One region of the Desulforamulus aquiferis genome, then DNA from elsewhere that is predicted to be linked to it. Evidence: riboswitches for the same ligand, from Rfam matches in the RefSeq annotation. Region 1 holds a riboswitch; each other region holds the start of a gene.
What was found. A riboswitch is a leader RNA that binds a small molecule or an ion and turns the genes downstream of it on or off. The one in region 1 is predicted to bind cyclic di-AMP.
Positions count from the first base shown of each region.

Region 1 (3,281 bases):
CTTCTGGACATTCCACCAAGGCGTCAACTTCAACTTCCTCAGTTACCCTTACAGTAACCATTATTACCGCAGCAACATCCCAATCATCGGCACATTTGGGGTCTCTGGTCAGGCTCACATCCTCTACTACAATGTCAACTTCAACTTCCATGCCCGGTCTGGCACCTGGAACATCAACAAAGTCGGTAAAGTCTAGTTCCTCATGAAAGGTGTGAACAGACTGATCCTTCTTAAAGGCCTCGTACATAACTTCCAGCTTTAAAACGCCCTCAACAACTACCTTGTTGGGAATTATGTTTACTTTTTTAAGCCTTCCTACTGCATAGGTTGAAAGGACCCTGTCAACCTCTGGCTTAGCTTCTGGTACAGAGATAGTACCACGCACTATGGTCTGCTCAGTATTTTCAGCGACTACCTCTTGCACCCTGAGCTTCTCTGTTCTCAGCGGCATGGTTGTGGCTCTTTCATAGGTGCGTGATTTGCGGTACCGCGACTTAGACAGTTTCTTCATGGCCATTTATCGTAGCCTCCTTTCAGAATATCTCCTTAATATATATATTGGATTGGCTGGAGAAATGTGCTGAAAATGTGGTCAATCCTTAAGAAAAAGCAAAAAAACAGGAGGAAATATATCCTCCTGCTACCTTATTGTGGTAATTCTTTTCATTTTCCTATTGCTTGCTTGTCTATCCTTGTTATCTAGTCCTTTATATCTCGTTACCTACGGGCAAACATTTGTACCCAGATATAACCATAGCCATTGTAACTTTGGGTAATCCCTACACCCAGTTCATTAAAGTTGGCGTTTAGAATATTGGCCCTGTGTCCAGGGCTGTTCATCCAATCCTTCATCACCTGCTCAGCGGTCCTCTGTCCCATGGCGATATTTTCACCTGCAGCAGTATAGCTTATCCCATATTTTCTCATCATATCAAAGGGTGAGCCATAAGTAGGAGATGTATGGGAAAAGTATTTCTTCTGCAGCATGTCCTGGGCTTTTAGCTGTGCAACCTGGGTTAAATCCTGTTTAGCCACCACGGGCTTTAATCCTTGCTTTGCCCTTTCTACATTCACCAAATCTACCACCTGCTTCTGAAGATCCGTCATAAAAGACTCAGAGGGGGCTGGCTGGGGCGCTGGCTCTGGTGTTGGTGTTGGTGTTGGTGTTGGTGTTGGTGTTGGCTGTGGAGTTGGCTTAGGCGCTGGTTGAGGCGCCGGCTGTACCTGGACATTTTTCTTGGCAGCTAGAAGCTGTACGCATAGCAAACCATTTTTAGTATCAGTAATAACTAACCCTATGCTGTTATACTTGCTATTTAATAGGGACTGACTTGCATACTTTGCTAGTTGCTTATCAACAAGGGTTTTTACGTCTGCGCCGCTAACCATTGTTTGTCCAAGGGAGCTATAGCCACCGTTTACTGCAATCTGATATAGCATAGATTGCCCAGGAATTTGACCAGTTGACTGATAAGATTTTAAATTTTTAGCAGCTTGGGCAGATAAATTAGCATCATAAACTAATGCCGGAAGACCTGCTTTGGTTCTGGCCTGGTTAATTTGCTCTACCATTTTGAGTTCGTCTCCTGCAGCGGCCTGGGCAGGCTGAGGGGACATTAGAGGCAACAGAATTGCCAGCAGGAACAAGGTAGCCAAAAACATAGGTGCTTTTCTTAACCGATAATACATTCTTTTCTCTCCTTTTTGCCTCCGGAGTTAGCTGACGGGTTCGGGCAAGGATAACCCTACTTTTGAAAAAGATTCACCCCAGAATCGGTTCCTCCGTACCCAGTTGTCTAGGATTCGGCTTGTTATTAGCTATACCGGTAAATTCCGGTTAAATAGCCTGTCCTTACTATACACAAAAAATGGGTTATCTTACAAAACCCGTAATCCCTGTAAATATTTTATTATGTATGCTGAATAAGGTTATTGTCGAAATTTCTGGTTTTTTACTCACTATTAAACACCTATACCATACATTACCATGAAACAAAAACCCCGGGCTCAACGTCCCGGGGTTTAAGCATATTTTATAGGTCTATGTTTAATTTGTCCAGTACTGTTTTTATGTGGTTAAAAACTGTAACCTTATCTGAACCGGCAAAGAGAAGACCTACTGCTTTATTGCCCTCTGTGAGCACCAGGGAACCACTGTCTCCCCCCTGGGATTTCATATCTGTAATCACCTGGTCAGAAAAATGGGCTGAGTTTTCATCATCAAGTTTAACGTCCAGGGTGACTGCCACAGCCGTTACCTTCCCCCTGGTGATACCGGTCGTGCGGCCACTTTTAACCACCGGCATTCCCGGTTTTGCCTCAGCAATTCCGTTAACTGGCCCCAGTCCAAGGATCTCCTCGGTAATTAAATCCGGACTCATGGGGCGGGCAACGGCGCAATCCACAATATTAGCTGGGCCGCCCCGTTTAAAAAACTTTAAATCATAGCTGGGTCTGATGGCATGCACAAATACATTAGCCAACCTGGCTGCTCCGTTAGCTATGGGACAAGTGGCAGGGGCTTCCCCCTTTTGCATAGGTATATATCGAACCAGTGTTGCTATGCGGTTATCCTTAGTTCCCCCGTCATACTCTCCAGGTTGAAAAACTGGATCTCCTATTGCGGCTCTCCCATCATTTCCACTGGAAGCATTAGCCAGGATATGGTTGTTTGATAAAATTAGTTTTTCCCCATTATTCCTATCCCTTACAACTGCTCCAAAGGTCCCGGCACTAACCCGATAATGGCCAATACTGAGTCCCGGCTGAGCCGGCCTGCTTACTTTCTTTCTATCCACATCCAGCAGCCTTACCTCGCCAATTTCAATAACATCTGTTTCCAGTCCATTAATTTTAAATGGCACTTGCTGCTCCCTGGAAAGGTTTTCCATGGGCTCTTTCTTTTTGACAAAAACAATAATTGCCGGCTGCTCAGTACGGGTCATTCCCACCTGCTTGTGACCGACTCCCACTCCAACCACATTCCTCATGCTTAATAATTTCCACCTGGCACGGTCCAGGGTTTTGATAAACTTATCCATAAAGGAAATCCCTCCCTAAAAAATCCTAGACCATCTTATGCTGGACTTTTAGGAAGGGCTACCCTTTTAAAATTCTGTTTTCGGCACACCAAGACGGTGTTTACCCCTTGTTTCCACTCCTCCTATACCATCAAAACCAGTGATGGTACTGGAAATAATCTCCCTAATGGCAATGGGATCGTGGATTGAGGTATAGGCAATTTTCTCAACAACAAATACTGGGTCGAAGGCATGAATCAA
Region 1 covers NZ_JARPTC010000019.1:59,025-62,305, forward strand. The annotation lists gene P6N53_RS18820 (DUF3794 and LysM peptidoglycan-binding domain-containing protein) at 1-517, opposite strand, end outside; gene P6N53_RS12625 (CAP domain-containing protein) at 718-1,689, opposite strand; cyclic di-AMP (ydaO/yuaA leader) riboswitch at 1,691-1,819, opposite strand; gene P6N53_RS12630 (chymotrypsin family serine protease) at 2,034-3,041, opposite strand; gene yabG (sporulation peptidase YabG) at 3,108-3,281, opposite strand, start outside.

Region 2 (3,281 bases), on a different contig from region 1:
TTTCTGCATTTGCCTTTCCTATTGAAACCAGCTCTAAGGAATGGGGGGGCTCAACCTTTCTTGGTCCAAGCAAGTTAAGCTTTGCTGCAACAGTCGTGATGGTAGACCCCTGGATTAGGGCAGAGGTTAAAACAACAAAGAACACCACATTGAAAAATAATTGGCTGTTCTCTAACCCGGCTATCATGGGGAAGGTTGCCAAAACAATCGGCACTGCTCCCCTTAAACCTGCCCAGGACAGAAAGATTTTTTCCTTAAAGTCAAATCCCATTTTAATCAAGGATATAAAAACTGCGGCGGGGCGAGCAATTAATATTAGTATTACCGAAAGCATCAAGCCCTTTAGTACGACCTCCCCTGTAAATAATTGTGCGGGAAATGTCAATAGACCAAGGAGCATAAACATAAGGATCTGCATCATCCAGGCGAAGCCTTCATTAAACTTGAATATAGAGGATTGGTAGGTCAGCTCCGAATTTCCAATTAGCATCGCAGCCACATAAACCGCCAAAAAACCACTTGCTCCTATTAAGGCTGTTACACTGTAGGTCAATAGGGCTAATGAAACTGCAAAAACCGGGTATAAACCGCTGGATTCTAAATTTATGCCATTTATAGCTTTAAGGGCTAGTTTCCCTATGACCAGGCCCATTATTAACCCAACAATCATCTGCCAAAAAAACGAGCCAATCAACGTATAATAATTGACGGCATCTATTGAAATTAGATTAATGAAAGAGATTGTCAGGAACACCGCCATTGGATCGTTGGTTCCTGATTCTGCTTCTAGTGTTGCGGCAAGTCTCTCACGAATGTTTTGCCCTTTTAAAACAGCAAAAACCGCAGCAGCATCTGTAGAACCCACAATTGCCCCAAACACGAAGCCTTCAAACCAGGTTACCCCTAGTATCACCTTAGCGGCAACTGCAACTACTGTAGAGGTTATTAGAACTCCTACCGTGGCAAGGCTTATTGACGGAATTGCAACTGGCTTTACTGTGGACCATTTTGTATGCAGTCCACCTTCAAAAAGTATAATCACAAGTGCTAAGATTCCTATAATCTGAGCCTGCTTGACATTGTCAAAATATATGATCCCAAGCCCATCACTGCCGGTAATCATTCCCACAAGAATAAAAAGGATAAGTGCAGGTACACCCATACGAGTAGAAAATTTGGTTGCCAATACCCCAACAATTAAAAAAAGGGCTACAAGTAAAACAAAATAATCCGTGGTAACTACCGGACTTGTCATAACTGGCCAATTCCCCCTAACCGAAACTTATTATGCCTATCTGGCAATAAAAAAACCACAAAGTATTATGACCCTCTGATCATAATACTTGTGGCTTAATGCTTACGGAGTTAGCTGTCGGGTTAGGGATAGCTGCCCCTTTTCTTATTAGAAATTCACCCCTGGGAAGTGGTTCCCCCGCTTCTTAGAGAATTCAGCATGATTTTATTATATAAATTATATCACAATTATTACAAAATTAGAACATGCAATATCATTTATATAATAATGTTAAATCCCAGAATCTTAATCCATAATATGTCATAAGTTGCAACAATAATGCAATAATATTGCACCAGCAATGAAGTGTAATTGCAGTTAGTCCCCCCTATAATGAACGGAGGGGGTGGGCAAGTATTGCGTATACGAAAGAAGTTCCTACATAAATATAGAGAAATCGGAAGAAAAGTAGCCTATTACCGTAAACTTCGTGGGCTAACACAGGAAGAACTGGCGGAAAAAATTGATGTCAGTGTGAGTCATATCAGTAAAATTGAGGCTCCCCAGGCTAGTACATCTTTTTCCCTTGATATGTTGTTTCTTATTGCCGAAGGCTTAAAGGTTGATGTGGCAGCATTCTTTAACCCGATTGAAATAAGCAGTCCTTATTTAAGAAAGTAATTAGTTTATTGACTTATTATTTTTCGGGTTTTATAAATCTTTTATCGCTAGTATTTTAAATACCTGTAGACTTCAGTCCTGCAAATATCCTTTCATATCTAATTTCCTTTTGCTCAATTCATTTTAATAAAATGGTTATACAGCTAACTCTTGATTCTGCGAATTAAGGGTTTTTGATTTGCTTAGTTATTTAATATGTTGCATAAATATGGCAATTTAGTTGCATTATTCATGCAACATATGGTATTATATGGATGTATTTGTTGTTATTTGGCAAGCAATCTTATGGAATGGGTGTTTGGTATAATGAAGAAACCGAATATTTTAATACATTTAAAAGATAGTACCGGAAGGATAATGGGATACTCAAGGCTAATTTCAAAGAATACAAGCGACGAAGAAATAATGAAGCTTGCATTGTATATTATTTCTGAAGCACATGATTTAATGAAAGCTATAGACGAGGTTGAGTATAAGCTACTTGATTAACCTTTAAATTTCCTCGTGCTTATTAAGCCCTTCTTCTACTTGTAAATAGCACTTTCACATTTTCCAAACCGTTTTTTTCAAACTCCTTAGAGTACTTCTTCTCAAGCTCCAGGGACCTTCTGAAAAGAACTTCGGCTGACGGTTTTGCTGCCCTTGCCACCACTTCATTATTGGCATCCCGCCTGGCTAGATTAGATACTAACTGATCCCAAAATATATAATCATCATACTCATCTATAAAATCCAGAATTCCACTTTCTTCATACTCTCTGGTCTCATAATATTTATCAAGCTCACGGTCAAATTCGACCAGTTCCTCAAACCCGTAATCTTTACAGAAGGAGAAAATATAGCTCTGCAGCTCCTCATGTTCCTCACTTTCATTATCATACTTGGTGGAGTTGATTACCATATTTCCAGCATAAACCAGATCCAATAATGTCCTGAATTGCTTCTTGGTAAAGTTAATCTTCACATTACCACCCTCTTCTATATAGTACGATCGTTATTTAATATACTGAGTTTCTTTCTAAAATCCTCTAATATTTACTCTATTATATATATTTCGATTTTAAGGCATAAATCTTAAGTAGCTACTCGACAGCAGCTAGCTGGTCTCTTTACTTATTTGCTCATTCTTCTTAGCTTTTTCAGCAAAATAAATTTCGTGATATACTTACCAAAATAAACTGGAGGAACAAAGATGACTTTACAGCAATTAAAATATATTATTGAAATCGTTAACTGCGGTTCTATCAACGAGGCTGCAAAAAGGCTGTACATAACTCAGCCCAGCCTTTCCAGCGCTGTCAAGGAACTGGAAGCTGAAATCGGCATCGAGCTTTTCATACGCACTACAAAAGGAATTTCTCTAACC
Region 2 covers NZ_JARPTC010000009.1:108,494-111,774, reverse strand. The annotation lists gene P6N53_RS07250 (potassium/proton antiporter) at 1-1,255, opposite strand, end outside; cyclic di-AMP (ydaO/yuaA leader) riboswitch at 1,341-1,464, opposite strand; gene P6N53_RS07245 (helix-turn-helix domain-containing protein) at 1,652-1,915, shown strand; gene P6N53_RS07240 (hypothetical protein) at 2,222-2,404, shown strand; gene P6N53_RS07235 (hypothetical protein) at 2,427-2,879, opposite strand; gene P6N53_RS07230 (LysR family transcriptional regulator) at 3,108-3,281, shown strand, end outside.
Region 2: linked by a shared signal. The riboswitch ahead of P6N53_RS07250 (potassium/proton antiporter) and the one ahead of P6N53_RS12625 (CAP domain-containing protein) in region 1 are both predicted to bind cyclic di-AMP.

Region 3 (3,281 bases), on a different contig from region 1:
CATCATCAAATGATGAATTTTGATGCCCTTTCAGCTCTAATCCGAGTATTAGATTTTTGTGCCAGGGAGGGCGTTGCTTTATCAGAATTATTGTCGGAAATACCTGAGTTTTATCTGCAGAAGAAAGAGGTTGAAGTGCCGTGGGAAGCTAAAGGCCGTGTGATAAGGAGACTTATTGAAGAACAGGCGGATAAAATGGAATTGCTGGACGGGGTAAAAGTGTATCACCCCCATGGCTGGGCGTTGGTGCTACCGGATCCAGAGGAGCCAATTTGTCGAGTTTTCACTGAGGGTATATCCATGGAGGTTGCAGAGGAATTAACAGACCTATATGCCCAAAAAATCAATCAAATAGCCAGAGCCTGACCTTTTGGTTAGGCTCTTTGCCTTATTTGAAAGGGAAAATCGTATCATTGTCGAATAGATAAGTGAATTATCCAGGAAGAGAGGGGTTGTATTTCTTGCGGGGGCTTTATCAAGATGATCCCTATTTGTTGCAGTTTAGGTCTAAAGTTACAGGAAGCATTGCTGAGGAAGAAAAGACCGGAATCTTAATCGAAAATACTGTGTTTTACCCAGAGGGTGGTGGTCAACCATCGGATCAAGGAAATTTGGTCTGTGCTCGTCGATCCTACGAGGTATTACATGTTGAAGAAAGAAATGGCCAAATTATCCACTGGATTGCCGGTACAGCCATGCCTTCTTTGGGAACTGAGGTATTAATGACGGTAGATGCGGAAAGACGCAGGGATCATATGCAGCAGCATCATGGCCAACATATTATTTCTGCTATTTTTGAGCAGCAGTATGGCTTTGAAACAATTGGCTTTCATTTAGGACAAGAAACTTGTACCATTGATCTAAAAACCTCGAATCTATCGCCAGAGCTTTTAAAAGAGGCGGAGATAGAGGCTAACAACATAGTTATGGAAAATTTACCAGTAAAGACCGAGTATTACCGAAGAGATCAGCTAGCCCCGGAGCTGATGGCAAAGCTTCCTTCGGAACAGACGGAAGTCCGCCTCGTTATTATACCCGGTATAGATGAAAATGCCTGCTGTGGTACTCACCCTAGATATACCGGTGAGGTTGGACCCATAAAACTACTGAAGACTGAAAAGGTGAGGACTCATGTGAGACTCCACTTCATATGCGGCCTAAGGGCGGTCATTTGGATGCAAGGGACAGCAAACCTGCTGAAAGATTTAGAAGATGCCGTTGGTGCAGCGGGAAGCGAGGCTGTCACAAGAATAAACAAACGGGAGCAGGAAATTAAACAGTTCCAAAGGGAGCGCAAAGAGCTATTAAAATTCAAATATCAAGCTATTGCCGGAGAACTAAGGAATAAAGCCCAAAGGATAAATGACGTTACATTAATAATTCAGCATATTGATGATGCAGATATGGATATGCTTCGAGGATTAGCTTGTTCCTTGAATCTAGAGAACCAGGTGACGATATTAGCCGGAGGCCAGGGACCTTTTAATGTCGTTTTCGCCTGCGGTCAAAGTACTCCCGTTCCGGCCAGCAAATTGGCAGAACATATTTGGCCTTTACTAAAGGGAAAGGGTGGCGGAAGCTCCGGTTTTGTTCAGGGGGCGGCACAGGAACTGCCCCTTGACCGGCTTACGGAAGAAGTAATACATTTAATAAAGAATAGTTAAATTAGGATAGGGCCTTTAGCTTAAGTATTTATCAAATATTATAAAAAAAAGATGTACAACTTTAAACAATAGGAGTAATATTTACTTGTAACAACTAAAAATTAGCGCTGAATTCATTTGAAGCGGGGGAACCACTTTTTTGGGGTGAATCCATATTTGGTAGGGTTAAGCTTCAACCCGAATCCGTCAGCTAACCTCGTAAGCGTAGAAGTGCTGTTCCATATTATTAATGGGATTTCTTTGCAATGCATAAACTAACGGCACATGTGTCGTTAGTTTTTTTATGAGAAGGAGATTGTAAATGAAACAATTTGCAATTATTGGATTAGGTAGATTTGGCACAAGTGTTGCTACAACCTTAATAAATATGGGTTATGAGGTTCTAGGAATTGATGTTAATGAAGAAAGAGTTAACGAATTAGGGGATAAGTTAACACAAGCGGTGAAGGTTGATGCTATAGATGAACCTGTTTTAAAAGCCCTTGGCATTAGAAATTTTGATGTGGTAGTCGTTGCCATAGGAAAGAATATCCAAGCAAACATACTAGTCTCAGTAATGCTAAAAGAAATGGGTGTAAACAAGGTAGTAGCTAAGGCACAGACTGATTTGCATGGTAAAGTGCTAGAGCGTGTAGGGGTGGATAAAGTAGTATACCCTGAACGGGATATGGGTATAAAAGTCGCCCAGGCCCTTGTTTCTAAGAACATAATGGATCAGATTGCGCTCTCCCCGGAGCATAGTTTGGTGGAGATGGCTGTGCCGCCTGATTTTATTAATAAATCCCTTGAGAAGTCAAATGCCCGACAAAAATATGGAGTAAGTATCTTAGCCATTCGCAGGGGAGTAGAGATCATTATTTCACCACACCCCAGTCAAGTAATGCTGGAGGGCGATATCCTGGTGGTTATTGGTAAGAATGAAAAGCTTCAAAAGTTTGAAACTATTGATATTTAGAAGCCCTTTGGAGGCAAAATGATGGCATTTTCAAAAAAAATCAACCCTCCCTTCCTCATCATTATTGGCTTTGCAATAATAATATTTTTGGGAACCCTTTTATTGTCATTACCTATAGCGTCGTCCACCGGTGAAAGCCTTGGATTTTTAGATTCGCTATTTACTGCAACTTCAGCTGTATGTGTAACTGGGCTGGTTGTTTTTGACACTGGTTCAGACTATACTTTGTTTGGTCAAATTATTATTATGATTTTAATTCAACTAGGCGGCTTGGGGTTTATGACCTTCGGGGTTACTACAGCAGTTCTATTAGGGAAAAAAATAGGTTTAAGAGAAAGGCTGTTAATTCAAGAATCAACTCATTCTATGTCAAATTCTGGATTAGTAAGACTAGCATTAAATATATTATTTATTTCCTTACTTTTTGAATCAATTGCTACATTGATTTTAACAATAAACTGGTATGAAGAAATGGGACCTTTGAAGTCATTTTATTATGCATTGTTTCATGCAGTGTCGGCATTTAACAATGCTGGTTTTGCACTATGGCCGGATAGTTTAACACGCTACATGGGAGATCCCATTGTCAATGTAGTAATAAGTAGTTTATTTATAATCGGCGGGATAGGCTTCATTGTCATCCTGGACATATACATAAAGAG
Region 3 covers NZ_JARPTC010000021.1:176,213-179,493, forward strand. The annotation lists gene P6N53_RS14550 (mannose-1-phosphate guanyltransferase) at 1-366, shown strand, start outside; gene P6N53_RS14555 (alanyl-tRNA editing protein) at 453-1,664, shown strand; cyclic di-AMP (ydaO/yuaA leader) riboswitch at 1,760-1,884, shown strand; gene P6N53_RS14560 (potassium channel family protein) at 1,966-2,619, shown strand; gene P6N53_RS14565 (TrkH family potassium uptake protein) at 2,641-3,281, shown strand, end outside.
Region 3: linked by a shared signal. The riboswitch ahead of P6N53_RS14560 (potassium channel family protein) and the one ahead of P6N53_RS12625 (CAP domain-containing protein) in region 1 are both predicted to bind cyclic di-AMP.